DNA from 3 places in the Cronobacter condimenti 1330 genome. Region 3 is predicted to be linked to each of the others. Evidence: riboswitches for the same ligand, from Rfam matches in the RefSeq annotation. Region 3 holds a riboswitch; each other region holds the start of a gene.
The links. Region 3 has a riboswitch for thiamine pyrophosphate ahead of thiM (hydroxyethylthiazole kinase). Riboswitches for the same ligand answer to the same signal wherever they lie in the genome.
Positions count from the first base shown of each region.

Region 1: linked by a shared signal. The riboswitch ahead of thiC (phosphomethylpyrimidine synthase ThiC) and the one ahead of thiM (hydroxyethylthiazole kinase) in region 3 are both predicted to bind thiamine pyrophosphate.
Region 2: linked by a shared signal. The riboswitch ahead of thiB (thiamine ABC transporter substrate binding subunit) and the one ahead of thiM (hydroxyethylthiazole kinase) in region 3 are both predicted to bind thiamine pyrophosphate.

Region 1 covers NZ_CP012264.1:367,035-377,169, forward strand. The annotation lists gene thiH (2-iminoacetate synthase ThiH) at 1-498, opposite strand, end outside; gene thiG (thiazole synthase) at 495-1,265, opposite strand; gene thiS (sulfur carrier protein ThiS) at 1,267-1,467, opposite strand; gene AFK62_RS01730 (HesA/MoeB/ThiF family protein) at 1,457-2,206, opposite strand; gene thiE (thiamine phosphate synthase) at 2,199-2,831, opposite strand; gene thiC (phosphomethylpyrimidine synthase ThiC) at 2,831-4,732, opposite strand; TPP riboswitch at 4,849-4,958, opposite strand; gene AFK62_RS01745 (Rsd/AlgQ family anti-sigma factor) at 5,011-5,514, opposite strand; gene nudC (NAD(+) diphosphatase) at 5,617-6,390, shown strand; gene hemE (uroporphyrinogen decarboxylase) at 6,431-7,495, shown strand; gene nfi (deoxyribonuclease V) at 7,505-8,176, shown strand; gene AFK62_RS01765 (YjaG family protein) at 8,220-8,810, shown strand; gene hupA (nucleoid-associated protein HU-alpha) at 8,997-9,269, shown strand; gene AFK62_RS01775 (DUF1481 domain-containing protein) at 9,281-9,973, shown strand; gene purD (phosphoribosylamine--glycine ligase) at 10,039-10,135, opposite strand, start outside.
Region 2 covers NZ_CP012264.1:769,541-779,675, forward strand. The annotation lists gene araB (ribulokinase) at 1-1,065, opposite strand, end outside; gene araC (arabinose operon transcriptional regulator AraC) at 1,405-2,250, shown strand; gene AFK62_RS03550 (DedA family protein) at 2,367-3,137, shown strand; gene thiQ (thiamine ABC transporter ATP-binding protein ThiQ) at 3,131-3,832, opposite strand; gene thiP (thiamine/thiamine pyrophosphate ABC transporter permease ThiP) at 3,816-5,426, opposite strand; gene thiB (thiamine ABC transporter substrate binding subunit) at 5,402-6,385, opposite strand; TPP riboswitch at 6,418-6,519, opposite strand; gene sgrR (HTH-type transcriptional regulator SgrR) at 6,555-8,219, opposite strand; gene sgrT (glucose uptake inhibitor SgrT) at 8,306-8,470, shown strand; gene AFK62_RS03575 (MFS transporter) at 8,591-9,769, shown strand; gene leuD (3-isopropylmalate dehydratase small subunit) at 9,846-10,135, opposite strand, start outside.
Region 3 covers NZ_CP012264.1:2,794,711-2,804,845, forward strand. The annotation lists gene yegS (lipid kinase YegS) at 1-76, shown strand, start outside; gene fbaB (class I fructose-bisphosphate aldolase) at 190-1,242, opposite strand; gene thiD (bifunctional hydroxymethylpyrimidine kinase/phosphomethylpyrimidine kinase) at 1,390-2,190, opposite strand; gene thiM (hydroxyethylthiazole kinase) at 2,177-2,974, opposite strand; TPP riboswitch at 3,008-3,104, opposite strand; gene AFK62_RS12755 (RcnB family protein) at 3,361-3,687, shown strand; gene AFK62_RS12760 (ABC-F family ATP-binding cassette domain-containing protein) at 4,039-5,769, shown strand; gene AFK62_RS12765 (hypothetical protein) at 5,888-6,451, opposite strand; gene AFK62_RS22875 (hypothetical protein) at 6,459-6,998, opposite strand; gene AFK62_RS22880 (hypothetical protein) at 7,289-7,435, opposite strand; gene AFK62_RS12775 (methyl-accepting chemotaxis protein) at 7,539-9,083, opposite strand; gene btsR (two-component system response regulator BtsR) at 9,194-9,919, opposite strand; gene AFK62_RS12785 (sensor histidine kinase) at 9,916-10,135, opposite strand, start outside.

The DNA.
Region 1 (10,135 bases), 1.9 Mb from region 3:
CTCCGCCTGCGACAGCGGTTGTACTTCCATTTGCAGTGAAGCGAACTGGCGGCGAATCGCCGGGAAATGGCGTCGAAAATAATCCATACCTACTTTATTCTGATGTTCGCCCGTCACCAGCAGCAGATGCTCAAAACCCAGCGCTTTAATGGCCGCACACTCGCGTGCTATCTCTTTATCATCCAGCGTTTTGCGCTTGATGCGGTTGCTCATGGAAAAACCGCAATAGGTGCACTCATTAGCGCACAGATTGGAGAGATAGAGCGGGAGATAAAAACTCACCGTGTTGCCGAAGCGTTGTCGGGTGAGGTGCTGCGCGCGCTGGGCCAGCGGTTCCAGATAACCCTGCGCGGCCGGGGAGAGCAGCGCCATCATATCGTCGCGGTCGGGATGGGAGGCCGTCAGTGCGCGTTCTACATCGCGCGCGGTTTTGCTGTGGATGCGCAGCCGGATATCGTCCCAGTCCAGCGTGCGCCAGTGGTCGGTAAAGGTCTTCATGACAGCGCCTCCAGAAAACCGGTTAGCGGGCTGGTGGCTTGCGCCTGAACCGATCGGGCGCCGAGCCCGGCTTCATATCCGGTTCGTCCGGCCTCAACGGCCTGACGGAATGCCCGCGCCATCGCCACCGGATCGCGGGCGACAGCAATGGCGGTATTCACCAGGACCGCGTCGGCGCCCATTTCCAGCGCTTCGGCTGCATGGCTTGGTGCACCAATGCCCGCATCGACGACGACCGGCACCGTTGACTGCGCGATGATTATCTCCAGCAAGGCTCGTGTCTGCAGCCCCTGATTAGAACCAATCGGCGCACCCAGCGGCATTACCGCCGCGCAGCCCGCTTCTTCAAGACGCTTGCAAAGTACCGGGTCAGCGCCGCAGTAGGGCAGCACCACAAACCCTTGCGCGACGAGCTTTTCCGCCGCCCGCAGCGTTTCTATCGGGTCCGGCAGCAGCCAGCGGGCATCGGGGTGGATCTCAAGCTTGACCCAGTGGGTGCCCAGCGCCTCGCGGGCGAGCTGCGCGGCGAAAATTGCCTCGTCAGCGGTTTTGGCGCCGGACGTGTTCGGCAACAGGGCGACGCCAGAAGCCTGCAACGGCCCCAGCAGTGCGTCATCGCGGCGCATCAGATCCACGCGCTTCATCGCAAGCGTCGCCAGCTCGCTGCCGCTTTCACGTATCGCCTCAAGCATCAGCGAGGACGAGGCGAACTTACCAGTGCCGGTAAACAGGCGTGATTGAAAACTTTTATCTGCAATACGTAACATCTCAGCCTCCTGCAATAACCTGAAACAGCAGCAGGCTGTCGCCTTCCTGCAGGGTATAATCCGGCCACTGACGACGCGGGAGAATGGTCTGGTTGACCGCGAGCGCCGTGCCGGGCTTGTCGAGCGTTAACTGCTCCAGCAGTTGTGCTGCGCTTAAGCCGTCCTCGCACTGCATCGATTCCTCATTTAACTCAATGCGCATGACCGCCTCCGCATACCGGACAGCCTGGTGCCCGCTGTAAGGTCAGCGTGCGCCAGTGGTTGGCGCGCGCGTCGAAGAGGCGTAACTCGCTGGCGTGAGGCAGCACGCCGCACAATAGCTTGATGGCTTCCAGCGCCTGTAGCGTGCCCATCAGACCCACGACCGGGCCGAGTACACCTGCGGTGCGGCAGTTGCGTTCCGGCTCGCTGTCGTCGGGCCACAGACAGCGGTAGCAGCCGTAATCGAAAGGGGGAGCGAACGTCGCTATCTGCCCGCCCATGCCGACGGCGCTGGCCGTGATGAGCGGCGTGCCGTGCGCCACGCAGGCGGCGTTAATGGCCTGCCGGGTGGTCATGTTATCGCTGCAGTCGAGCACGACATCGACGCCCGCGACGGCCTCGCGCAGCGCGTCGCCTTCCAGCCGCTGGTTCAGCGCCACGGTGTCAATGGCGGGGTTAAGCGCTTTCAAACGCCGCACCGCCGCCAGTGATTTCGACTGCTCAATATCGTTCATGCCAAACAGGATCTGACGCTGGAGATTACTGAGGTGTACCGCGTCGTCATCTGCAAGCCACAACGTGCCCACCCCTGCGCCCGCCAGATAAAGCGCGGCGGGGGAGCCAAGCCCGCCGAGGCCGATAATTAAAGCACGGCTTGAAAGCAGCTTTTGCTGGCCGTCGATGGCGATATCCTCCAGCAGCAGCTGGCGGCTATAGCGCATAAAGTCCACGTCATTCATCACCCACCCCCGCCAGTTCCAGTAACTGCTGCGTGGCGGCGCGCCAGTCTGGCGCATGGGTGATAGCGCTCACCACCGCGATGCTGCCGACGCCGGTTTCCAGTACCGCCGGCGCGCGGGCGAGGCTAATGCCGCCGATAGCGACGGTCGGATAATCACCGAGCCGCTTCACGTGTGCAGCCAGTTGCGTCAGCCCCTGCGGCGCAGAGGGCATCTGTTTCGTTTGCGTGGGAAAGACATGGCCGAGTGCGATATAAGACGGGCGCACCGCCAGCGCCACGTCGATTTCCATATCATCGTGGGTGGAGACGCCAAGCCGCAGACCAGCGGCGCGGATCGCCTCAAGGTCTGCGGTTTCCAGATCTTCCTGACCAAGGTGAACGCCGTACGCCTGATGCGTAATGGCCAGGCGCCAGTAATCATTGATAAAGAGTCGGGCGTCGTAACGGCGGGCGAGATCAATGGCGGCGCGCACGTCCTCCTCGACGTCCTCATCCGTTTTATCTTTGATGCGCAGCTGGATTGTGCGCACGCCCGCCTCCAGCAGACGCGCAATCCAGTCGACGCTGTCCACGACCGGATAAAGCCCGAGGCGGCGCGGTACAGGGGCGAAAAGCGGTTCCATTATTCCACCTCCTCCTGACGCAGGTAGATGTCGCCGCCGCGGGCGCGGAAGCTGGTGGACATGTCCGCCATACCGGCGTCGATGGCTTGCTTCGCGGCGTAGTCGCGGACTTCCTGGGTGATTTTCATTGAGCAGAATTTGGGGCCACACATGGAGCAGAAATGTGCCACTTTGCCGGATTCCTGCGGCAGCGTTTCGTCGTGATAGGCGCGCGCGGTGAAAGGATCAAGCGCCAGGTTGAACTGATCTTCCCAGCGGAATTCGAAGCGCGCTTTAGACATGGCGTTATCGCGGATCTGCGCGCCCGGATGGCCTTTGGCAAGATCGGCGGCGTGGGCCGCGATTTTGTAGGTAATGAGCCCTTGTTTAACATCCTCTTTATTCGGCAGGCCGAGGTGCTCTTTTGGCGTCACGTAGCAGAGCATGGCACAGCCGAACCAGCCGATCATGGCTGCGCCAATCCCGGACGTGAAATGGTCGTAACCGGGCGCGATGTCGGTGGTCAGCGGACCAAGCGTATAGAACGGCGCTTCATGGCAGTGTTCCAGCTCTTCGGTCATGTTGCGGCGGATCATCTGCATCGGCACATGTCCTGGGCCTTCAATCATCACCTGTACGTCATATTCCCAGGCGATTTTTGTCAGCTCGCCAAGCGTGTGGAGCTCAGCGAATTGCGCCTCGTCGTTTGCGTCCTGAATAGAGCCGGGGCGCAGGCCATCGCCAAGCGACAGCGAGACATCATAGGCCGCGCAGATTTCACAAATCTCGCGGAAATGCTCGTAGAGGAAGTTTTCTTTGTGATGTGACAGGCACCATTTCGCCATGATAGAACCGCCGCGCGAGACGATGCCCGTCAGGCGTTTTGCGGTCATCGGCACGTAGCGCAGCAGTACGCCTGCGTGGATGGTGAAGTAATCGACGCCCTGTTCCGCCTGCTCAAGCAGCGTGTCGCGGAACATTTCCCAGCTGAGATCTTCGGCGATCCCGTTGGCCTTCTCCAGCGCCTGGTAGATCGGCACTGTGCCGATCGGCACCGGGCTATTGCGCAGGATCCATTCACGGGTTTCATGGATGTAACGCCCGGTGGAAAGGTCCATCACCGTGTCGGCGCCCCAGCGAGTAGCCCAGACCAGTTTTTCGACTTCTTCTTCAATGGATGAGGTAACGGCAGAGTTGCCGATATTGGCGTTCACCTTCACCAGGAAGTTGCGCCCGATGATCATCGGCTCCGATTCCGGGTGGTTGATGTTGGCCGGAATAATGGCGCGTCCGGCTGCCACTTCGTCACGTACAAATTCTGGCGTGATGTTACCCGGCAGGCGCGCACCGAAGCCTTCGCCCGGATGCTGCTGGCGCAGCACGGCACCGCGGATGCGCTCACGGCCCATGTTTTCGCGGATAGCGATAAATTCCATTTCCGGGGTCACGATGCCCTGGCGAGCGTAATGCAATTGCGTGACGCGCTGACCCGCTTTTGCGCGTTTCGGCGTCAGCAGGCCGTGAAAGCGCAGGTCGTCCAGCCCGTCGTCGGCCAGTCGTTCCCGGGTGTAAGCCGAGCTGCGCGCGCTGAGGGTCTCGGTATCGTTGCGTGCCGCTATCCAGCCGCTGCGCATTTTTTCGAGTCCTTCGCGCACGTCGATGCGTACCGCCGGATCGCCGTAAGGGCCGGAGGTGTCGTAGACGGGTACAGGTTCGTTCGGCTCATAACGAGGATCGTCTTTTGTGCCACCCGCAAGCGTCGGGCTCAGGCGGATTTCTCGCATTGGTACGCGAATATCGTCGCGCGAGCCGGTGAGATAAATGCGATGAGAATTCGGGAAAGCAGTGCCTTCCAGCGTGTCGATAAAGTGTTGTGCGGCGGCGCGTTGTTCGCGACGGCCAGGTTTGTTTGATACAGACATAGCGCATTCCAGTCATCAGTCAGGAAGTGGCTTGTCAGAACAACGGAGGAGTAATGGCGATGCGCCCGCGCCCGTGCTGGCAGATTCAGGGATGAAAAGCACCCTGAGCGGGGCAAAATAGAATTACTCTTGTTCCCTTCGCAGGTCTTAACCTGATCAGGTTCCGCGGATCCCGAATTAACGGTCTCAGCCTGTGCTTACGCGCTAGGCACTCCGACAAGATAAACCCCGCGTCAACCGCGGGGGTAAAGGTAAATTACTCGTTAATGCCGCCGAACTCAAGCCGGACGGGCAAGGCCTGCTTCGTCATTAGCGCTTTCGCTAAGGTTATGGTCATACGCCAGCAGGATAAGCTTATCTTCCAGCGCGAAACGGGCGGCAAGCGCCTCGCCGATACCGGAAAGCGCTTCCTGAAACTCCAGGCAGTTATCGTGATCAATGGCGCTTTCCAGATGGGTATCGTAGAAATCCATGATCTGCTGGGTGTTAGATTCCAGCTGAGGATAGATTTGCGTGGCGGCGACCAGCGGGCTGGTGCCTTCCATTTCGCTGATGACACGTTCGTAAATATTGAAATGACCGGCGGAAAGATAATCCACCAGGCAGTGGCAAAAATCGTCCAGCGCTTGTTCATTCAGCGTAGTCATCGGCTCCTTGCCGGGCTTGATGCCGACCATCTTGTAATAGGTGACTAACAGATGGTTGCGGGCACCAAGCCAACGATCAACTAACTCATTACTCCCACCAACGCGTTCCGTCAGACTTTTTAGCTGGTTTAGCATGATCGACTCCATGAGATATAAGATGTAAAAACGCAAATGACCCAAAATATGTAAGAACAATGTTAATAACGTGCCAGTGACGCAGAGGTAGTGCAATCAATTATGGAACGTACACTAGAAAATTTAGACCATGGCTGGTGGATAGTCAGCCAAGAACAGAAATTATGGCTGCCAAAAGCAGAATTACCTTACGGCCATGCGGCGGATTTTGGTCTTGTGGGCGAAAAAGCGCTCCAAATCGGCACCTGGGAAGACGCGCCGGTATGGTTGGTGTTGCAAAAGCGTGACGAGGAGATGGGCTCGGTACGACAGCTCATCGATCAGGAGGCCGGGCTGTTTCAGCTTGCCGGTCGCGGAGTGCAGCTCGCCGAGTTTTACCGCTCGCATAAATATTGCGGCTACTGCGGGCATGAGATGCATCCGAGCAAAACGGAATGGGCGATGCTCTGCGGACACTGCCGCGAACGCTACTATCCGCAAATCGCGCCGTGCATTATCGTCGCAATCCGCCGTGACGATAAAATTTTGCTGGCGCAGCATGCGCGTCACCGCAACGGCGTTTACACCGTGCTGGCCGGGTTTGTCGAAGTGGGCGAGACGCTTGAGCAGGCGGTCGCGCGCGAGGTGATGGAAGAGAGCAGCATTCGTGTAAAAAACCTGCGCTACGTGACCTCCCAGCCGTGGCCGTTCCCGCAGTCGCTGATGACCGCCTTTACCGCAGAGTATGACAGCGGCGAAATTAACATCGACCCGAAAGAGCTTATCGACGCTGGCTGGTACCGCTATGACCAGTTGCCGTTGTTGCCCGCGCCAGGCACCGTGGCGCGCCGCCTGATAGAAGATACGGTGGCGCGCTGCCGGGCAGACTACGAATGACGTGATACAATGGCGCCCTGACGCTTGAGGAATAAGAAAAATGACCGAACTGAAAAACGATCGTTACCTGCGTGCCCTGCAACGCCAGCCTGTAGATGTCACGCCGGTGTGGATGATGAGGCAGGCGGGGCGCTATCTGCCGGAATATAAGGCCACTCGCGCGCAGGCGGGCGATTTTATGTCACTTTGCAAAAACGCTGAGCTGGCGTGCGAAGTGACGCTACAGCCGCTGCGCCGTTATCCGCTTGATGCGGCGATCCTGTTTTCGGACATTCTGACGATTCCGGATGCGATGGGGCTGGGACTCTATTTTGAAGCAGGCGAAGGCCCGCGTTTTACCTCGCCGATTACGGGCAAAGCGGATGTCGAAAAACTGCCGGTGCCGGACCCGGAGCAGGAGCTTGGCTATGTGATGAACGCGGTGCGTACCATTCGTCGCGAACTCAAAGGCGAGGTGCCGCTGATTGGTTTTTCCGGAAGCCCCTGGACGCTTGCAACGTACATGGTTGAAGGCGGCAGCAGCAAGGCGTTTACCGTTATTAAGAAAATGATGTACGCCGAACCACAGACGCTGCATCTGCTGCTCGATAAGCTTGCGCAAAGCGTCACGCTGTACCTGAACGCGCAGATCCGCGCGGGTGCGCAGTCGGTGATGATTTTTGATACATGGGGCGGTGTGTTGACCGGGCGCGACTATCAGCAATTTTCGCTCTATTACATGCATAAGATCGTCGACGGATTACTGCGTGAAAACGAAGGTCGTCGCGTGCCGGTGACGCTCTTTACTAAAGGCGGCGGTCAGTGGCTGGAGGCGATAGCGGACACCGGTTGCGACGCGCTGGGCCTCGACTGGACAACGGATATCGCGGATGCGCGCCGTCGTGTGGGTCACAAGGTGGCGCTGCAGGGCAACATGGATCCGTCGATGCTTTACGCATCTCCTGCCCGTATCGAAGAAGAAGTGGCGTCTATACTTGCTGGTTTCGGCCACGGTGAAGGCCATGTGTTCAATCTGGGGCATGGTATTCATCAGGATGTGCCTCCGGAACATGCGGGGGCCTTCGTCGAGGCGGTTCACCGCTTATCGGCGCCTTATCATCAGTAAGGAGAAACTATGGATCTCGCGACGCTACGCGCACAACAAATCGAACTGGCCTCAAATGTGGTCCGGGAGGACCGGTTAAATGAGGATCCGCCGACAATTATCGGCGGGGCGGATGTCGGGTTTGAACAGGGCGGCGAAGTGACGCGAGCGGCCATGGTGCTACTGAAATATCCCTCACTGGAACTGCTGGAGTATCAGGTAGCGCGTATTCCTACCACCATGCCGTATATTCCCGGCTTTCTGTCCTTTCGCGAATACCCGGCGCTGCTTGCCGCCTGGGAAATGCTCTCCAGAAAGCCGGATTTACTCTTTGTCGACGGGCACGGTATTTCGCATCCACGTCGTCTCGGCGTGGCCAGCCACTTCGGTATGCTGGTAGATGTGCCAACCATTGGCGTTGCGAAAAAACGGCTCTGCGGTAAGTTTGAGCCGCTCTCCGATGAACCGGGTGCTGTCGCACCGCTGATGGATAAAGGCGAGCAGCTGGCATGGGTATGGCGCAGCAAGGCGCGCTGTAACCCGCTGTTTGTCTCCACAGGGCACAGGGTCAGCATTGATACCGCGCTGGGCTGGGTGCAGCGTTGCACGAAAGGCTACCGCCTGCCAGAACCGACGCGCTGGGCGGATGCGGTCGCATCGGGTCGGCCTGCCTTTCTACGATGGCAGGAAATTCAGGGGTGATTCAGGTACACTGCCGCTCATTATCGGTTTGTGAGACGCCACTATGTTACAAAACCCTATTCACCTGCGGCTGGAAAAGCTGGAAGCCTGGCAGCATGTGACGTTTATGGCCTCGCTGTGCGAGCGCATGTACCCGAATTACGCCATGTTTTGCCAGCAGACCGGTTTCGGTGATGCGCAGCTTTACCGCCGCATTCTCGATCTGGTCTGGGAAACGCTGACGGTAAAAGATGCCAAAGTGAATTTCGACAACCAGCTCGAAAAGCTCGAAGAGGCGATTCCCGTGGCAGAAGATTATGACCTGTATGGCGTGTATCCGGCCATTGACGCCTGCGTGGCGTTAAGCGAGCTGGTTCACTCACGTCTTAGCGGTGAAACGCTGGAGCATGCAATTGACGTCAGCGAAACCTCTATCACCACGGTTGCGATGCTGGAGATGACGCAGGCGGGCCGCGAAATGACCGACGACGAGCTGAAAGCGAACCCGGCGGTGGAGCAGGAATGGGATATCCAGTGGGAAATTTTCCGTCTGCTGGCGGCCTGTGAAGAACGCGATATTGAACTGATAAAAGGTCTGCGTGCAGACCTGCGCGAGGATGGAACCAGTAATATCGGTATAAATTTGCAGCAATGAGACAATAAAACGTGATTTACAGCCTGTTTTGTCGTACCTGAAGGCTTCCAATTAGCCCCCCGTCTGGTCTACATTTGGGAGGCGAAAAAAAGTGGCTATCGGTGCGTGTATGCAGGAGAGTGCTTTCAAGGCATTTCCGTCGCACTCGATGCTTAGCAAGCGATAAACACATTGTAAGGATAACTTATGAATAAGACTCAACTGATTGATGTAATTGCAGACAAGGCTGACCTGTCTAAAGCGCAAGCGAAAGCTGCTCTGGAATCCACTCTGGCTGCGATTACTGAGTCTCTGAAAGAAGGCGATGCTGTACAGCTGGTTGGTTTCGGTACCTTCAAAGTGAACCACCGCGCTGAGCGTACTGGCCGCAACCCGCAGACTGGTAAAGAAATCAAAATCGCTGCAGCTAACGTGCCGGCTTTCGTTTCTGGCAAAGCACTGAAAGACGCTGTTAAGTAAACCGCGTGGCAGTGAAAGGTTTTAACGAAGGGGCGAGAACGCCCCTTTTGTTTGGCTGGCGTATGCTGGCGCTGGCAGGCGCGCTATTCCTCTGTGCTTGTCGTTCTACCCCGGACATTCCCCCCTTTACCGCCAGCGGCTATCTCGCCGATGACGGCGTCGTGCGCCTGTGGCGCAAAGATAATAATGATGGCTCTGTTCATCTGCTGGCGGCATTCAGCCCGTGGTCTGGTGATAAAACGTCACTGAGCGATTACCGCTGGCAGGATGATGCGCTGGCATCCGTGGATTACCGTCTTGAGGGTAAACACCCGGAGCAGGTAAAAGTGCGTTTTGATGACCATGGCGGGCTGAGCTTTATGCAACGCGATGTGAACGGGCAAAAGCAGCAGCTCTCAAGCGACCAGATTGCCTTGTGGCAATATCGTGCGACCCAGATGCGTAATACCAGCGACGCGTTGCGTGCGGGCCGCGTGGTGTTGCGTCAGGGGCGCTGGAACCCTGACGGCACGATGACCACCTGCGAGGGGCAAACGGTGCAACCCGAACTGGACAGAAGGGCGCTCTCACGCCTGGAGGAACGCCAGCGCCATGCGAAGGCGCGCGTCAGCGCCGCCTGGCTCGAAGCGCCTGAAGGGACTCAGCTTCTGCTGGTCGCCAACGAAGACTTTTGCGCCTGGCAGCCGAAGCCTGACAGTTTTTGAGCTCAATAAAAAAGCGACGGTATTGCCGTCGCTTTTGGGTTTAAGCCTGTCTGACCTACGGTGGGTTATTTTTCCTGTTCGCGCGCAATCGCGCGGTAGCCGATGTCCTTACGACAGAAGCGGTTATCCCAGTGAATATCTTCCGCTAAGCGATAAGCGCGT
Region 2 (10,135 bases), 2.0 Mb from region 3:
TTTGTCGAGCGGCCAGCCGAGCAGGCGGCCAAACCAGGCGTAAATGTCGCCGAAGGCAGACTGACCAGCTTCCAGGCCGATGAAGTCGGGCACCACGCTGCCATTGACCTGGCCGCAGATGCCTTTCACCGCGCGCTCGCCAACATCTGCTTTTTCTGCCACCAGGATGTCGCAGGTTGACGTGCCGATGACTTTCACCAGCGTATTCGGCTGTGCGCCCGCGCCAACAGCGCCCATATGGCAGTCAAACGCGCCTCCGGAAATCACGACGCTTTCCGGCAGGCCCAGACGCTGCGCCCAGTCGGCGCAAAGGTTGCCAACCGGGATATCGGCGGTGAACGTGTCGGTAAACATCGGGTAGTCGAGATGCTGGTTAATCAGCGGGTCAAGCTCGTCGAAGAAGCTCGCAGGCGGCAGGCCGCCCCAGCTTTCATGCCACAGCGATTTATGCCCGGCGCTACAACGGCCGCGGCGAATATCTGCCGGGCGAGTGGTGCCAGAAAGCAGCGCTGGCACCCAGTCACACAGCTCAATCCACGAGGCGGCAGCCTCAGCGACCGCGCTGTCCTGGCGGGTGACGTGCAGGATTTTCGCCCAGAACCATTCACTGGAGTAAATGCCACCGATGTAGCGCGAGTAATCCACTTTACCAGGCGTATGGCACAGGCGAGTTATCTCTTCGGCTTCGTCCACGGAGGTATGGTCTTTCCAGAGCACAAACATCGCGTTGGGGTTGTCGGCAAATTCAGGGTTGAGCGCCAGCACGTTGCCGCTGGCGTCTATCGGGGCGGGCGTTGAGCCGGTGCTGTCGACGCCAATGCCGACCACCGTCGCGCGCTGCTCTGGCGACAGATCCGCCAGCACGGTTTTCAGCGCCGCTTCCATTGATTCAATGTAATCCCGCGGATGATGGCGGAACTGGTTACGGGCCGCGTCGCAATAGCGCCCTTCCTGCCAGCGTGGATACCACTCAACGCTTGTGGCAAGTTCGGCGCCGGTGGTGCAATCCACCGCCAACGCGCGAACCGAGTCGCTGCCAAAATCGAGTCCCAGCGCAATAGCCATCTTCATACTCCATGCGATAAACAAACATGGAGAGAACATTAGTTTTACCCCGCTAAAAGAGTCAGGGTAGATACGCTGAACTTATGGACGAAAATGCTGTGAGGAGAGAATTTGTGACGCCACGCAAATAATCGATGTGGACATTTCTGCCGCACTTATAGACACTTTGGTTATGTGTTAAAAAGCCTGACAGCAAAGCCAATACAGGTTATTTTCTGTAATAAAGCGGGCTTAAGCCGCAGGGGGCGCTCTGATGCGTGTCCCTGTACCTGCCGGTTCCGGTTAAAATGACGATATGGACAAATGGTTTCTTCACTCTCGCTTCGGAGCGCCGTGAAAATGGCTGAAACACAAAACGATCCTCTGCTGCCCGGTTACTCGTTCAATGCCCATCTGGTGGCGGGACTGACGCCGATTGAAGCCGATGGCTGGCTCGATTTCTTTATCGACCGGCCGCTTGGCATGAAAGGCTTTATCCTCAACCTGACGGTGCGCGGCGAAGGCGTGGTGAAAAATCAGGGGAAAGAATATTTTTGTCGCCCCGGCGATATGCTGTTGTTTCCGCCAGGAGAGGTGCATCACTATGGCCGCAACCCGGAGGCCAAAGAGTGGTATCACCAGTGGGTCTACTTCCGCCCACGCGCCTACTGGCACGAGTGGCTGAACTGGCCGGCGATTTTCGGCAACACCGGTTTTTACCGCCCCGATGAGGCGCATCACGAACAGTTATCCACGTTGTTCCAGTCGATTATCGACGCCGCCCAAGGGCCGGGACGCTATGCTGAACTGCTGGCGATCAATCTGCTGGAGCAACTGCTGCTGCGTCGCGTCGAGGCTATCAGCGAATCGCTCAAAGCCCCGCTCGACAGCCGCGTGCGAGATGCCTGCCAGTACATCAGCGATCATCTGGCTGACAGCCATTTTGATATCGCAAGCGTGGCGCAACACGTCTGTCTCTCGCCGTCGCGCCTCTCGCATCTGTTCCGCCAGCAGTTGGGCGTGAGTGTGCTGAGCTGGCGTGAAGATCAGCGTATCAGCCAGGCGAAGCTGTTACTCAGCACGACGCGAATGCCTATCGCGAGCGTTGGGCGTAACGTTGGGTTTGAAGATCAGCTCTATTTCTCCCGCGTCTTTAAAAAATGCACGGGGGCGAGCCCAAGCGAATTCCGCGCCGGGTGTGAATAACGCCCTACGGGTGTTGTGTCATGCCCGGTAAAGTAAAGTATGGTTAAAGAAGGATGTCTTGACGCAGCACATGGCGCTCGGGAGAATCCTCTCTTCGTTACTTTACCGGATGCGTTATGGAAGCTTTTCTGGAACACTTTATTACTCAGTCAGTGGCGTACTCGCTGATTGCCATTGCGCTGGTAGCATTCCTCGAATCCCTGGCGTTGGTCGGGCTGCTGCTGCCCGGCACGGTGCTGATGGCGGCGCTGGGCGCGCTTATCGGCAGCGGCGAGGTGAATTTTTACGAGGCCTGGGCGGCGGGGATTCTCGGCTGCCTGCTTGGTGACTGGATCTCCTTCTGGCTCGGCTGGCGGTTTAAAAAGCCGCTGCATCGCTGGTCTTTCCTTAAAAAACATAAAGCGCTGCTTGATAAAACCGAACACGCGCTGCACCAGCACAGTCTGTTTACTATTCTTGTCGCACGTTTTGTCGGGCCGACACGGCCGCTGGTGCCGATGGTGGCGGGAATGCTGGACTTGCCGGTTCGTAAATTTCTGCTGCCAAACATCATCGGCTGCCTGCTCTGGCCGCCGTTCTACTTTCTGCCAGGTATCCTTGCCGGAGCGGCCATCGACATTCCACCGGAGATGAAAAGCGGCGCGTTTAAGTGGCTGTTAGGCGGCGTGGCGCTGCTGGTCTGGCTCGCCGGGTGGCTGGTCTGGCGCTGGTGGCGCAGCGCTAAAACGGAAGACCGCCTCACTCGTTATCTGCCGCGCGGACGCCTGCACTGGCTGGCGCCCGGCGTTGCGGCAGCGGCAGCAGTGGCGCTGTTTGCTATCCAGAGCCATCCACTGATGCCGGTCTATCGCAGTATTTTGTGGCGCGTGGTGACCGGCGCTCAGTGAGGTGTAATGCCGAGCAGCGCAGAGGCGCTGGCTTCACCGCGCAGGAGTTGCTCGGTGGGGCCGTCCCAGATAATACGGCCTTCCACCACCACCAGACTGCGCGTGGCGATGCGCGCCGCGTCTTCCACGCTGTGCGACACCATTAACAGTGTAGTGCCTTCCTCTGAACACACCTTCTCCAGCAGCGTCAGCATCTCCTGGCGCAGCGCCGGGTCGAGCGCGGAAAACGGCTCGTCGAGCAGCAACACAGGGCGCTTACGCACAAGACAGCGCGCCAACGCCACACGCTGTCGCTGACCGCCGGAAAGCGCCGTCGGCAATCGCTCAAGCAGGTCGCCAATCGCCATGTTCTCGGCAATGGCTCCTACCTGCCGCTTTTGCGGGGCGGTTAACCGCAGGCCGGGCGACAGCCCGAGGCTAATATTCTGGCGCACCGTCAGGTGGTTAAAGAGATTATTTTCCTGAAACAGCATCGAGACCGGATGCGCAGAGGGCGGCGTGTAGGTGTGGTCTTCGCCGTTAAGGCGCAGCGTACCGCTCGCAGGTGTGAGAAAACCGGCAATCAGGTTTAACAGCGTACTTTTGCCTGCGCCGCTTGGCCCCAGCACTGCCACCCGTTCGCCTGCCCGCACATCAAGGGTAAAGCGCATCGGCAGATGGTGATAAAGCCAGGTGAGATCAGTCAGTGTCAGCATGGCGCCCCGGAAGTTTTTCAATCAAGGTGAACAGCAGAAAACAGAGCAGCAGCAGCAGCAGGGCAGTAACGGCCCCGGCGTCGCTGCGGTAGGCGCCGATCTGCTGATAGAGGTAAAAAGGCAGGGTGCGGAAATCCTCATTGCCGAACAGCGCCACGACGCCGAAATCGCCAATCGACAACACACTGGCGAAAGCCATTGCCTGCGCGAGTGGCACCCGCAGCGCGCGCGCCTCTACCAGCCGCAGCCGGTTAATGCCGCGGATCTCAAGCGACGCGCAGAGCGCGCCATAGCGCGCGGCGATATCGCGCATCGGGTTATCCAGCACTTTCAGGGCGTAGGGAATAGCCATCAGCGCATTGGTGAAAATCACCAGGGCGTCGGCGCGTTCCGGCAGCCCGAGGGTCGCGTTCAGCAGCAGGAAAAAGCCGGTCGCCAGCACGATGCCTGGCATCGCGAGGATCATGACGCCGCACAGCTCAAGGCTCTGTCCGGCAAGACGACGGTTTCGCAGGTAAAGCTCGCGGGTGCTCCAGAGCAGCATCATGGTCAAGATGACGCACAACAGGCCCGCACAAAGCGCGATGCGCAGCGACGTCCAGAGCGCGCGCCACAGCGCCGGGTCGGCGAGCGCATGGCGGATGTCGCCGCTCAGGCCGTCTACCAGCACCGCCAGCAGCGGCGGCAACAGAAGCAACAGCGCGGCCATAATCAGCAGCGCGTCGGTAAGCTTACTGCGCCACGAATCTTCCGGATTGCGCCAGCCGCGCACCAGCGTCGCACCGACGGGAATCGCTTTGCTAAGCCGTTGGCTAAGCAGAATAAGCGACAGACAGCAGCCCATCTGAATCAACGCCAGCAGCGCGGCCCGGCCCGGATCGTAGTCGTAGCTCAGCGCCTGATAGATGGCAAGCTCAATGGTGGTGGCTTGCGGCCCGCCGCCGAGCGCCAGCACCGTGGCGAAACTTGCAAAACAGAGCATAAAAATGAGCGCGGCCACCGGTGGGATTTGGCGGCGCAGCCACGGCCACTCCACCAGTCGGAAGAAATTCCAGCCGCGCATGCCAAGCTGTGCGGCCAGCTGGCGCTGCTCGCCGGGAATTTGCGTGAGCGTCTGGTAGAACAGGCGGGTGGCCATCGGCATATTAAAAAAGAGGTGCGCCAGCAAAATGCCCTGTAGCCCGTAAGGCGAGAACGACCATTCAATACCCAGCGCGGCGCAAAGCGCGGCGAGCCAGCCGCTGCGCCCGTAGACGCTGAGCAGGCCGAAAATCGCCACCAGCACCGGCAGGATAAGCGTCATCGCGCACAGGCGCAGCAGCGTGCGCCGCCCCGGAAAGCGACGCCGGTAAAGCGCGCGGGCAAGGGGAATAGCGGGTACCACGGAGATCAGCGCTGAGAGAAACGCCTGCCAGAACGAGAAGCGCACCACATGCCACAGGTAGCTGTCGCTCAGTAGCGCGCGAACCCCGGTCTGCGGCGCGTGTGTCCACAGCGCCGCGAAGGCGGCCAGCGCCACCGCCGCCATCAGCAGGGCGGCGATGAGGCCGGGCCAAAGCCAGCCTGGGATCAGCGGCTCACGGCGCGTTGCCATTCACTCGTCCATTGTGCGCGCTGGGCGGCCACTTCCTCAGCGGTGAATTGCAGCGAGGTTTGTGGTTGGGTCAGCGCGTTAAAGCCCTCCGGCAGCGTGACACGGGCGACCGGATACATCCAGTTGCCAGTCGGGATCGCATTCTGGAACGCGGGCGATACCATAAATTTCAGGAATTTTTCCGCCAGTTCCGGCTGTTTGCTGGCGGCGGTGCGTCCGGCGACTTCCACCTGCAAATAGTGGCCTTCGCTGAAGTTTGCTGCCGCGTAGTTGTCTTTCTTCTCTTCGATGATGTGGTAGGCCGGGGAGGTGGTGTAGCTCAGCACCACATCGGCTTCGCCTTTAAGGAAAAGCCCATAGGCTTCGCTCCAGCCTTTGGTGACGGTGACGGTTTTCGCCGCGAGTTTCTGCCACGCCTGCGGCGTTTTATCGCCATAGACTTTCTGCATCCAGAGCAGTAAGCCAAGCCCTGGCGTGCTGGTGCGCGGATCCTCGTAAATGACGCGCCATTTCTGGTCGCTCTCAACCAACTCTTTCAGGCTTTTCGGCGGGTTCTTCAGCTTGTTTTTGTCATACACAAAAGCGAACCAGCCGTAATCGAACGGCACGAACGTGTCGTTGCTCCAGCCGCCCGGTACGTTGACGTCGCTTGCTGCGACGCCGCTTTTGGCGAAGAGCCCCGTGGCGCTCGCCGCCTGGAGCAGGTTGTTATCAAGCCCCAGCACAACGTCGGCTTTGCTGTTTTTGCCTTCCATACGCAGACGGTTCAACAGCGAGACGCCATCTTCCAGCGCCACGAATTTCAGCTCGCAGCCGCATTCCGCTTCAAAGGCGGTTTTAATTTTCGGGCCAGGGCCCCATTCGGAGGAGAAGGAATCGTAGGTGTAGACGGTCAGGACGGGTTTGGCAAAAGCCGGGACGGCGACCAGCGCCAGCAGCGGAAGTAGTTTTTTTAACACTTTGCACCTTTATCAAATGGGGGCAAAGGATTTTGAGCAGTAGCCTCAAATCCCTTCGCCGGCGTTATCCGGATCAGGTTCGACGGGTATTATCTCAGCGCGCCGGTTTTCCGGCGGCACCCCGTTGAGAACGGCCCATTGTAATGATTTGCGTAATGTTGCGAAAGGGTTACGGCTCGGGTGGGGCAAACCAGGCGGATTTAAAGTCAAACCAGCCGAGCGTGTTCATTCGTACGCCGCGCATGCTGCGCTGACCCTGCAACATCAGCCAATGGTGGATAAGCGGTAAAATGTCTTGGCGCTCCAGCATGGTGCGGCACCACTGCGGCAGATTGAGCGCGCCGGTACGCCAGCGTTGCGCGTCGCCTTGCCAGTCGAGCGGAATGCAGCGCTGGATGAGCGGCACTTCGCACAGATGCGCGAACAGCGAGAAATCGAGCGGCAGCGTGAAGTTGGCGCTGTTAAGCCACAGATCGCTTGTGATGTCGCCCTGATACCACTCTTCATAGCTCACTTCACGCAGTTCCAGCTCGACCTGTTCCTGCGCCAGGATTGCGCGCAGCAACTCGCCGATGACCCGGTTTTCGATATGATCGCCATAGAAGGTGAGCGTGAGGCGCTCAAGCCCAGCGGGTTTCTGCGCCTCAAGAATCTGCGGCGCATGATGCCAGCGCGGCAAAAGGCCGTAAGCCGGGAACCAGATACGCTGATACTGCGGCGCGGCGCGATGCAACAGCCGGGCTGGCGTGAAGAGATGGCTTATCCAGCGGCGTACGTCGGGCATAGCGCCGATACGCGTGCGGGAATCAAACAACAGGTAGTAACAGCCTTCTTCGAGGCGGCTTTCAACGGCTTTCTCTTCGGTCGCCTGCGCCGGGCCTTCGAGCTGTACCGCGCAGCTTAACTCGTCGCCTATCTCCGGCAGCACCCAGAAGTTGACCTCGTCAATCAGTGCGCGATAACCGAAGTAGTCATCAAAGGCATGGATCTTGAGCTGATTGCGATTATTACGTACCACGGCATACGGCCCGGTGCCGACTGGCTGGCTTGCAAAATTCGGCAGATCTGGCCATTCACGCGGCAGGATCATTGCAGGTACGCTGCCAAGCAGCCACGGAAGCCAGTCATCCGGTTCACTCAGGTGGATGTCTAAGGTCCAGGCGGTGGGGGAGACGACCTGCCGGAGGTGCGCATACAGCGGCAGAGCGCAGACGCGTTGCAGCGAGCTGATGACATCCAGCATGTCTAGCTCGCGGCCATGATGAAAATGAATGCCGGGACGCAAGAAAAAGCGCCAGTGAAAGGGGGAAATTTGCTGCCAGTGATGGGCGATATCTGCTTCCAGTTCCCCGTTTTCCTCGTTTATGCGCGTCAGCCCGTTAAAGAGTTGCCGGGCGATGTGGGTTTCGGAACGGCGCAGGGCACTGCCGGGCAGCAGGTTTTGCAGCGGTCGGTAGTAGAGCACACGCAGGATATGGCGTCCCTGACGGAAGCTGCGGCCAAGATGCGAAAGGAGCATCTGGCGCACGGCGGATTTGTCGCCGACGATCTGCACCAGCTGATCGACCCTGTCCTGCTCCAGCAGATCTTCGGCCCGCTGTTGCTGTAAGGCGAGACCGGTATAGAGGAATCGCAGCCTGGAGCGCTTGCCGCGCCCGGCTTCCGCGTCCCAGGTCAGCCAGCCGCGCGCCTGCATGGCATTCAGCAAGGTGCGCATATGACGACGCGAACAGTTCAGCAGGTCGGCCAGTTCGTTAAGCGTGGTTTCCTGCGGCTGGCCGTCGCAGCATTGCCACAGGCGGATGAATTGCTGTTGCAGACGACCTGACGGCATAAAAGGGGAACTCCTGCGGGAAACTCATCAATTTAATATTCCCTATATTACGGCAATACTTCTCTTCGATGAAAGCGGAGGTGCTTATGAAAACGTCGTCAACCGGCAGGTTTTACCTGCGATATTTCAGTGCAATACCGCGTCTCTCTTGCTCATGGCTGGCCCGCCTGAGCAGCCAGACGCCGCAACGGATGCTGGATGATGTTATGCAATGGGAAGCGACTTTCCCTGTGACGTTTAAGCGCCGCTAAGCGGACATCACGTGTAACTGAGTATTGGTGCTTTTCACCCGCCAGCAGTGTGCTACTGCTGGCTTTTTTCGTCTATGATGAACACGTTTCCGCCTGCCCCTACATGAAAGGATGCGCCTGATGCTGTGGTTCCTTACGCCTGCAAGACGTCTCAATCTCGTTTATCTCGCCTTTATGATCGTCGCGTTTATGATGGGCGTAGCGGGCGCGCTCCAGGCGCCGACACTGAGCCTGTTTCTGAGCCGCGAAGTTGGCGTGCCGCCGTTCTGGGTCGGGTTGTTCTATACCGTTAACGCCATCGCAGGGATTGTGGTCAGCCTGCTGCTGGCGAAGCGCTCCGATAGCCGCGGCGACCGACGCAAGCTGATCCTTTTTTGCTGTCTGATGGCGGTTGGAAACTGCGTGCTGTTCGCGTTTAACCGTCACTATCTGACGCTGATTACCGCAGGCGTGATGCTGGCGTCGCTGGCAAACACCGCGATGCCGCAGCTTTTCGCGCTGGCGCGCGAATATGCTGACAATTCTGCCCGCGAGGCGGTGATGTTCAGCTCCATGATGCGCGCGCAGCTGTCGCTCGCGTGGGTTATCGGGCCGCCGCTGTCGTTTATGCTGGCGCTGAATTTGGGCTTTACCGCCATGTTTCTGTTCGCCGGCGGGATCTTTCTTCTAAGCCTTGCGATTATCTTTTTCGCACTGCCGTCTGTTGCGCGTATTGAGCAGCCCGCTGATATGGCGCTGACGCAGGTAAGCGGCTGGAAAGACAAAAATGTGCGAATGCTGTTTATCGCCTCGGTGCTGATGTGGGCATGTAACACGATGTATATCATCGATATGCCGCTGTGGGTGAGTCAGGATTTAGCGCTGCCGGAGAGCCTCGCGGGCGTGCTGATGGGCACCGCGGCCGGGCTTGAGATCCCGGCGATGCTGCTTGCCGGGTTTTACGTGAAGCGCGTCGGTAAAAAGCCGATGATGCTGCTCGCGGTGGGCGCGGGCGTGCTGTTCTACGCGGGGCTGAATCTCTTTCATAGCCGCGAGGCGCTGCTCGGGTTACAACTGTTTAACGCGGTGTTTATCGGGGTTATCGCCGGGATTGGGATGATCTGGTTTCAGGATCTTATGCCTGGACGGGCCGGGTCTGCCACCACACTGTTTAGCAACAGTATCTGGACCGGGGTGATCCTGGCGGGCGTGGTGCAGGGGGCGCTGGTCGAAAGCGCCGGGCATTACGCGGTATATCCGGTGATCGCCGCAGTGGCGCTGGTGGCGCTGTGGTTAACGAGCCGCGTGAAGGATGTATAAAAGCTGGCGTGAGGAAGAGTAAGAGAGGGCGGGTCAGCAACGCGTACCCGCCCAGGCGTCAGAGAAGCCGTAAAACTTACCCCATAAACGCCGGCTGATTTTTCTCATACGCGGCGATAGCGTCGTCGTGCTGCAACGTCAGGCCAATACTGTCCAGCCCGTTTAACATGCAGTGACGACGGAAGGCATCAATGCTGAAGCTGTAAGACTTATCGCCCGCTTTAACTTCCTGCGCCTGCAGATCCACTTCAAAACGGATGCCCGGGTTTGCCTTCACCAGTGCGAACAGTTCATCAACCTCTTCATCGCTGAGTTTTACGGGCAGCAACTGATTATTAAAGCTGTTGCCGTAGAAAATGTCGGCGA
Region 3 (10,135 bases):
CAGGCAGTTCCGTATCGAAATCCGCCCCGGCGCGTTGCACTGCCGCCTGCCGCCGGATTGCCCGCTACTGAAATAAAGGGTGTGCGGGACGTACGGCGGGTGGTGCTAACGCATACCCCCGTATCCCCTTTCTCTTTACAAAAAAACGCGCCCGCAGGCGCGTTTTTTACAGGCTGACGTCAACTGTTATCAGGCGATGGTTACACGTTTATCCAGATAAACGTCTTGCACCGCATTTATCAACTTCACGCCGTCGGCCATCGTTTTCTTAAACGCCTTACGGCCCAGGATAAGCCCCATGCCGCCTGCGCGTTTGTTAATCACGGCGGTACGCACCGCGTCGGTCAGATCCGCTTCGCCACCGGACGCGCCGCCAGAGTTAATCAGCCCTGCGCGCCCCATATAGCAGTTCGCCAGCTGATAACGCACCAGGTCAATCGGGTTATCGGTAGTCAACGTGCTGTAAACGCGCTCATCGGTATAGCCAAACTTCAGCGCCGTATAGCCGCCGTTATTTTCCGCCATCTTCTGCTTCACGATATCCGCGCCGATGGTGGCTGCCAGATGGTTCGCCTGCCCGGTCAGGTCGGCGCTGGAGTGGTAATCCACGCCATCTTTCTTAAAGTGGCTGTTGCGCAGGTAGGCCCACAGTACCGTCACCATGCCAAGCTCATGCGCGCGCTCAAACGCCGCAGAGATCTCTTCAATCTGGCGACGGGACTCTTCAGATCCAAAATAGATGGTCGCCCCGACGGCCACCGCGCCCATATTGAACGCCTGCTCGACGCTGGCGTACAGGGTCTGATCGTACTGGGTCGGGTAGCTCAGGGTTTCGTTGTGGTTAATCTTCACCAGAAACGGAATGCGGTGTGCGTAGCGGCGCGACACCGAGGCCAGAACGCCATAAGTCGAGGCCACGCAGTTGCAGCCCGCTTCAATTGCCAGCTCGATAATATTTTTAGGATCGAAGTACATTGGATTGGCGGCGAACGACGCGCCTGCCGAATGCTCAACGCCCTGGTCAACCGGCAGAATGGAAAGATACCCCGTGCCCGCAAGACGCCCGGTGTTATAGAGGGTCTGCATATTTCGCAGTACTGCCGGAGGGCGATTATTATCCACCATCACGCGATCGACATAATCGGGTCCTGGCAGGTAGAGCTGGTCGGAGGAAATGGTCGTACAGCGGTGCTGTAACAGACTATCGGCATCATTGCCGAGCAACTGCACTATATCAGTCATCATACGCTCCCGTAATTGTCGGCGGACGGTGGCCCGCCGGACGAAAAGATTCCTTACCCGCCCATTAACTGGGCAGTCTAAGCGTGGACCTGTTTAGCACAGATTGCCAGACCCGAGCGCATTTTCAGCTAATTCTGCTGGCTCGCTTCACCACCATGCATGAAAATGATGAACCGGCCCGATCCCCTCGCCCACCTCCAGACTATCTGCCTGTTGCAGCGCCTGCGTAAGCCAGGCTTTTGCGGCGTTCACAGTCTGCACCCAGTCGTCGTGCCGTGGGCGTAAGGCCGCGAGCGCGCTGGAAAGCGTACAACCCGTGCCATGCGTATTTTTGGTCGCAACGCGCGTAGCCGTAAAGCGCGTCGCCCCGTCGCGGGTGAAAAGCCAGTCCGGGCTTTCGTCATCAATCAGATGCCCGCCTTTCATCAACACCGCCTCGCAGCCAAGCGCGAGCAACGCCTCGCCCTGCTGGCGCATTTCCGCTTCGCTGCGGGCATGCGACGTTTCAAGCAGTGCCGCAGCCTCTGGCAGGTTTGGCGTGATGATCGCCACCTGTGGCAGCAGATGTTCACGCAGGGCGCGCACCGCCGACGGACTTAACAGCGGATCGCCGCTTTTCGCGAGCATCACGGTATCCAGCACAATATTGCGCACCCGGTAATGAGCGAGCCGCTCGGCCACCGCTTCGACAATGTCCGTTTCTGCCAGCATGCCGATTTTCGTGGTATCGATGCGTACATCGCTTAATACGGAATCGAGCTGGGCGGCGACAAAGGACGGCTCAATGCGGTAAACCGACTGTACGCCGCGGGTGTTCTGCGCCACCAGCGCGGTGATAACCGATGTGCCGTACGCACCTAACGCCGAGAAGGTTTTAAGATCGGCCTGAATGCCTGCGCCGCCGCTTGGGTCAGTACCGGCGATGGTAAGCGCATTAATGCGTTTCATGGCGACCTCCGCAAGCTTGAACGTGCAGGCTATCAAGCAAGGCGGTGGCGAAACTACCCGGCCCGTGCGAGGCCGCAAGCGCCGCTTCGCCCGCGCGTTTCATTAACCAGCAGGCGGCCGCGACATTCTGCAGGCGGTCGCCCGCAAGCGCGCTGCAGGCGGCGACAACAGCAGACAGCGCGCAACCGGTGCCCACGACGCGCGTTAACATGGCGGTGCCGCCGTGCACGGCAACCGTACGTTCACCATCGGTAATGAAATCCACCTCGCCGGTCACGGCGACAATCGCGCCACTCCGGCGTGCGAGGGTTATCGCGGCCTCGCGGGCCAGATGCGTGCTTTCGGTTGAGTCAACGCCGCGCCCACCGGTGCTCTCGCCCGCCAGCGCCCGGATTTCTGAGGCATTCGCGCGGATGGCGGCGGGTTTGCGCGCCAGCAGTTCGTGTGCAAAGGAGGTTCGTAACGTCAGCGCGCCAACTGCGACTGGATCGAGCGTCCAGGGTTTACCCGCCGCGCAGGCGCTATCGATAGCCGCGCGCATCGCCTGCTGCTGCGGGCGTGTCAACGTCCCAAGATTAATCAACAGAGCATCCGCGATTGCCGCAAACTCGGCGGCTTCCTCGGCGTCCACCACCATCGCGGGTGAGGCACCAAGTGCTAACAGAACATTCGCGGTAACATTTTGCACGACATCATTGGTGATACAGTGCACCAGTGGCGCGTGACGACGAAGTTGGGTGACAACAGGCGCGGCATGGGTGCCGCAAAGCAGGTCGGAAGACATGGTTCTCTCCTGCCAGGCGCGAAGACGGGATACCGGACAGGCATCTGACTTCCCTACGCTGGCATTATCCAGATCAGGTAATACGGGTATTTCTCAGCCCATCAGAGATGGGGCACCCCGAGTCATGTGAATCACGCCCCAGCCGGATAAAACAGCCAGGCGGATTCTGCTCCAGGATAATGCCAGCGGCGCGTCTGGCATACAAGGTATTAATTATCCCGCAAGCGCCCTGACTGTGCCGTCGTAATCCCGCCCTGCGCTGATTGCTATCCGCTTCATTTTTTTATACATAATTAACCTTGCCCGACCGTGTATGGCGCTGGAATGATAGCGGCCTGGCGGTAACAAAAATCAAGGGGCGCTGCGCGCTCACATGTGGAGAAGGTATGTTGAAAACCAGAATGATCGTAGCGGGAGTGCTGTTGATGTCGGTGGCCTCTGCATTCGCCGCGGACGCCGTAAAACCCAAAACCATCGATAGCTATGAAGTGAAGGAGTTTATCTCCGATTCGCACAAATTCACTATCGGGGACGTAGTGCCGGATCTCTACCGCACCGAGGAATACAATATTAAGCAGTGGCAGATCCGCAATCTGCCTGCGCCGGAAGCGGGCACCCACTGGACCTATATGGGCGGCTACTATGTGCTTATCACCGACGCCGAAGGCAAAGTCGTTCGCGCCATGAACGGCGATATCTTCTATCACCGCTGACCGTTGCGCCTGAAGCCCCCGGGGTTTCAGGCTTCTTTCCCCTTCTCGCCTTAATCCCACAGACTGCACACATCTAAATGTTGGGAGTGGCGAAAAAACGTCCCCCTCGGTACACTCGCTGTACCCATAAACCTGATAAATATAAAGGAGGACTCTTATGCTGTGCTGTGAATTGTTTGACTATTCACATCATTTTGGCGATCGCCAGAGCTCAGGCATTACCGGTTTCGTGCTGCGATAACTGGACCCTGAGCGAAGATCCCATCACATAATCCCTTCTCCAGGGCTTACCAGATTATCGTCAGCGATGTTTGACGAGGCATTCTCTTGCCTGAACATTCTGAGTAAGCGATGAGCACATTATTGACTGCGCATTCTCTGCGTATTGACTCCCCGTTCGGCCCCGTGCTGAGCAATGTTTCTTTTACCCTGAAAAAAGGCGACCGCATCGGGCTTATCGGCCATAACGGCTGCGGCAAAAGTACACTCCTGAAAGCACTGGACGGCACCCTGTCACCGGCGGAAGGCGTCGTCACGCGCGCGGCACGCTGTCTGCTGGCGCGCGTGGAGCAGCACCTGCCTGAAGAACTGCATCACCAGACACTGCTCGGCGCGCTGCTGGCGCGCCTGCCGGAGGCCGAGCGCGAAAGCCGCGCATGGCAGGCGCAGGCACTGCTGGCGAGCATGGGTTTTGGCGAAGCCGTCTGGACGCTAACGGCAGGTTCGCTAAGCGGCGGCCAGCACACGCGTCTGCTGCTGGCGCGCGCGTTGATCCTCACGCCCGACTTGCTGTTGCTCGACGAGCCGGGCAACCATCTCGACCTGCCAACCCTCCTGTGGCTGGAGCAGTTCCTCTTGCGCTGGAACGGCAGCCTCGTGCTGGTCTCCCACGACAGCGCGCTGCTGGACAGCGTCACCAACCGCACCTGGGTGCTGCGTGACGGCGAGTTGCAGGCATTCGATCTCCCCTGCACTGCCGCCCGTGCTGCGCTTGCAGCGCGCGATGAAACCGACGCCCTGCGCCGCAAAGCGGAGCAAAAAGAGATAGACCGCGTGACGGCCAGCGCCAAACGGCTCGCCACATGGGGCCAGGTGTATGACAACGAGGATCTGGCGCGCAAAGCGAAGCAAATGGAAAAGCAGGTGGCGCGTCTTAAGGAAGAACAAACCGAGCTGGCCCAGGGCAGCCGCTGGCGGCTGACCCTGACCGGTGACGCGCTGACGGCAGACCGTCTGCTTGAGATGGAAAACCTGGCGGTCAGCGCCGCGCCCGGTTCGCCCACGCTCTTTACCCTGCCGCTTGCACGCCTGAAAAGCGGTGACCGCGTGGCGTTGCTTGGCCATAACGGCTGCGGTAAATCGTCACTGCTGCGCCTGCTGTGGCGGCAGTGGCAGAGGCAAACGGCGCAGCCTGGCATCACCTTTCATCCGCGCGTGTCGCCTGGCTATTACGATCAGTCGCTGCGTCAACTCCCTGATGGCGCCACGCTGCTGGAGGCGCTGGAACCGTTCTCGCCTGAGCTACAAACGCGTAAGCTTGCGCTTATCAGCGCCGGTTTTCCGTGGGCACGACACGGGCAACACGTACAAACGCTCAGCGGCGGCGAGCGCTCTCGCCTGCTTTTTGTCGGGCTGTCGCTCGCGCGTTATTCGCTGCTGATGCTCGACGAGCCGACCAACCATCTGGATATGGAAGGCAAAGAGGCGCTGGCGCAGACCCTGCAAACCTTCGAAGGCGGGCTGCTTCTGGTGACGCACGACAGAACGCTGATGGAGGCAAGCTGCAACCGCTTCTGGCTCGTGGAGGGTGGCGTTCTCAGCGAATGGCATAACCTGGAAGCGTTGCTGGCGCGACTGCGCGAAGCGCCTGCGGCGGCCACATCAGCGGCCTCTGCCAGTGAGAGCCCGGCCCCGCAAGCGACCGCGCCTGAGCATGAAACCCATCTGCTGGAACGGCTGGTGGCGCTTGAGACCCGGCTTAACGCCGATCTCGAACGCAAGCCGCGCCATCAGAAACCGGCCTTACAGGCGCAGTGGCGGGAGGAGATAGCACATATCAGCGCCGCGCTGGGGCTGGAATAAACCAAAAAGCCGCCCTGACAGGCGGCTTTTTTACGTAACGCAATAGTGTCCTGAAATATTCAGGGAGCTACAGCCTCTATGACTTTATTTTGTTGAACCGATGTGTTCGCGAAGAGGCCTACTTACGCACGATGCGATTATGCAGACCAAGCGCAATGGTTTTAACGAAGGATTCGCTATTAACACAACGCACGCCAAATACTATTAATATGATTCCCAACAGTGCCCCAAAAACATTCCAGTACCCGTCACTGCCTGAGCTATAAAGGGTCAGCATAACGCGAATAAAGAAAATCAGGTTAACCAGCACAGCAAGCGAAATGAGTCCCAGATAAAGCTGCAATGCACGTAAATATCCCCTTGCGACCCACATCATAGCCGGAATGATAAGCAGGCAAAAAAGAAGATTGGTTATCAGGACACCAATAATAAATGCGGGATCCGGCAACGCCAGGCTATCAGAAACTGCCACCCAAAGATTAACTTGCGGAATGGCAAAACTAATCACTGACAGCACCATACTGAAAATTAACGGCAAACCAAAACTGCGCCAACCGACTGGCAAACTGACTTTTTCTTTAAGTTGCTTTTTGAGCAACTCAGGTGCGTCTGATCCTGTGGTTTTAATCCCATTCTCGACAAAGCGAGCCAGTTCAAAACTTCTTTTTAAATAATTAAACATCCCTAATCTAACGACTCCCTGCCAGTGAAAACGACTGGATAAGACCAATAACAAACTGGCCGGTTTTTGGTAAGTTTTGCGGATTCCTGATGGTTCCCGAGACAGCGCTCCCTGCAAAAGCAGATGCATTATTGAATGCTTTAATTAATTCATATTGCAAGCTTTTTTGTATAGCTTCTGTGGGGTATCGAACTGGATAAGCGCCAGCTTTAATGAGAGCTTTTATCCCGTCATTAGAGATGCCTGGATTTCTGTTACGTATGATTTCAATCGTTATACGTTTACGTTCATGTCGACTTAATGTCCTGAACCAATCAAGTGCCTTTGCCGAAGAGCCTGCTTTCATTGCCATATAGGCCTTAATTGTACTTTTAAGAGCGACACTCGCACCAGCAATGGAAATGACATCTAACGCAGTCATCGTAGAGGCATACCATTCCTGAGAATCTAACCAGGCGACATTTTCTTCGTAACCATAACCCATAGCGAATAAGCGACCAACGCCTACCGCGCACTGGAAACCTGTAGCTACTGTTCCCGCAGTCATAATGCCCGCAATGATACCTGTTGCTCCTGCCGTAAAAGGAATGACTAGTGTTGCACTGACAGCGATAAATGCGGTCGCAACTAACGCACCACAAGATATGGCCGTCGAAGTTATTTCCGTTGTCAGTGAGGGTGCCTGCAGTGGTTTTGTTATCGCTCTTGCTACATTCTGAGGGAATGTATCATTTACCTTTGTAACGATAACGTGGCTAACCGTAGCTTGATTGGGTGTCGCGATACGTCGTGAGGGCCTTACAAGCCAGTCACTTATTCCGTTGGAATATATGATGCCTACATTGCTGAAGTCATGCGTACGATCCAGTTCTTTTGCAAGCGCATCAAAATTGAAATCAATGGCTCCCGGCCCGCCCCACGTAAGGGGTTATCAAAACGGGGGAGATTATCAGGCGTGTTCATTCCTGTTAAATAGTCTGACATGTCATTTCCTTCTGAACCTGTTCAAGATTCAGCAAGGCTATAAATTTATAAAACCAAAAAGCCGCCCTGACAGGCGGCTTTTTTATAGCGTATACGCAGACGATCAGGCCGAGAGGCGGAACTTCTGCACGGTGCTTTGCAGCTCTTCGGTCTGGCGCTCCAGCGCGGCGGCGGCGGCGGAAACCTGCTCCACCAGCGAGGCGTTCTGCTGGGTGACCGTATCCATCTGAGTGATGGCAAGCCCGACCTGCGAAATGCCTTTGCTCTGCTCTTCCGAGGCGGAGGCTATCTGTTTGATGATGCTGCTGACGTTTGACACGCCACGATAAATTTCAGCCATGGAATCACCCGCCGCATTCACCAGCTCGGATCCCCTGTCGATACGCTCGACCGATTCGGTTATCAGCGTTTCGATTTCGCGCGCGGCTTCGGCGCTGCGGCTTGCGAGGTTGCGCACTTCGCCTGCCACTACCGCGAAGCCACGGCCCTGTTCGCCTGCTCGTGCAGCTTCCACCGCGGCGTTCAGCGCCAGAATGTTAGTCTGGAATGCAATGCTGTTGATGACGCTTGTGATATCAGCGATTTTCTTCGAACTGCCGGAAATGCCCTGCATCGTCGCGATGACATCCTGCGCAAGCTTCCCACCCTGACCGGCGTTTTCCGAAGCGGCATGCGCCAGCTCGCTCGCCTGACGGGCGTTTTCAGCATTCAGACGTACGGTGGAGGTCAGCTCTTCCATACTGGCGGCGGTCTGCTCCAGCGCCGCAGCCTGCTCTTCGGTACGCGACGAGAGATCGTTGTTGCCTGCCGAGATTTCAGACGCGCCGCGCCAGATATTTTCACTGCCGTGGCGGATGGCGCTGACGGCCTCGCGCAGCTGATCCTGCATCGCGGTCAGCAGCGGCACCAGTTTACCGACACAGTTGCGGCCAAACGGCTCAACCGGCTGGCTGAGATCGCCACCAGCAATCAGAGTGAAATGGTTGCGGATTTTCTCAAGCGGCTTGACCAGCAGCGCCACCAGATAGCGGTCGGTCAACAGCAGCAGCATCAGGCCAATGATGACCGCGATAATAATCACCGTTTTGGTGGCGGTGGTCATCGCATCGACGCTTTCACGCGTGGCGTCGAGCTTGCTGCCCGCTGCGGCGTTGAATTTCTCAGCGCTTGCGCCAAACGCGCGGCTGAACGCCGGGGTCACCTTGCCCGCATGGGCGCGGTACGCCTCGGGGGTGCCCTCACGCGCCAGCTTCATCTGCGGAATCACGCCTTCGTTCAGCAGCTTTTGCCAGTCGGTAATCACTTGCTGTGAAACGGCCGGATCCAGCGGGCCTGGCGAGAGTTTTTTAAACTGGTCCAGCTGGCGTGACATGCTGTCGAGCGCCTGCTGGACGGATTCGAGCGATTTGGCGTCCGGCGTGCCATTTTCCATGGCGCGGGTCAGACGGGTGACAAAGCGGAAATACTGGTCGTTACCTTTGCTGAGCACGGTCATCTGTGACACCAGCTGGCGGTCCACGCGGTTGCCATCGGCCATCGCCGAAAGCGAATAGACGCTGTAGACGCCCACGGCTGCCCATAACACGCAGAGTACGCCAAGCACCGTCAGCATTACTGCGCGGATGGAAAAGTCTTTAAGCAGGCCCATCAAGAAGTCCTCATTTTTGCCCGATACGGATATATCCTCCGTTATCGGCAAACGAGGCAAAAGATGTACAGAGCGGCGATATTTATTTTAGTACCGGTACTATTGGCCGGTTAACCGCGCAGCCCGAGCGCCTCTTTAAGCGTTTTAAGATAACGGCGGCTCACCGGCACCGTCTGTCCGTGGCGCAGCAGCAGCTCCGCCTGGCCGTTCTCTTCCAGCCGGATCTCTTTCAGATGCGCCATGTTAACCAGATATTGTCGGTGACAGCGCATCAGCGGCGTGCGGCTCTCAAGCGTGCGCAGCGTAAGCTCCGTGAATCCTTCCTGCCCCTGCCCGCTGGTAACGTACACGCCGCTCATACGGCTTGCCACAAACGCCACATCCTCCATTTGCAGCAGATAAATGCGGCTGTGGCCGGTGCAGGGAATAAACTTCAGCGCTTCCTGATGCTCAGTGAGCGGCGACATATCCTGCTCGCGGCGCGCATGGCGCATCCGCGCCAGCGTTTTTTGCAGGCGCGCGGTTTCGATGGGTTTTAAGAGATAATCAAACGCGTGCTCTTCAAACGCCTTGATAGCGTATTCATCAAACGCGGTGAGGAAGACTATCCACGGGCGGGTGTCGGGGTCGAGCATACCGACCATTTCGAGGCCGGAGATGCGCGGCATCTGGATATCGAGAAACACGACATCGGGGCGCAGGCGATGCACCGCCCCGATGGCCTCTACGGCGTTGGCGCATTCGCCCACCACCTCAATATCCGGCTCCTCTTTTAGCAACAAGCGCAGATTTTCCCGCGCCAGCGGCTCGTCATCGACAATCAGCACGTTAATCATGTCGTTCCCTCCAGCGGTAAACGTAAGGTAATTCGGGTAAAGCGGTCCTGCTCACAGGCGACCGAAATGCCGCACCCGTCGCCGAAGCGCGCGCGCAGTCGTTTATCCACCAGGCTCATGCCAAGCCCGTTGCCGGTGGCGTTGGGTTGATAGAGCCCGGCGTTATCTTCAATTTCCAGCACCAGATGGTCAGCGTCACGGCTCGCGCGCAGGGTA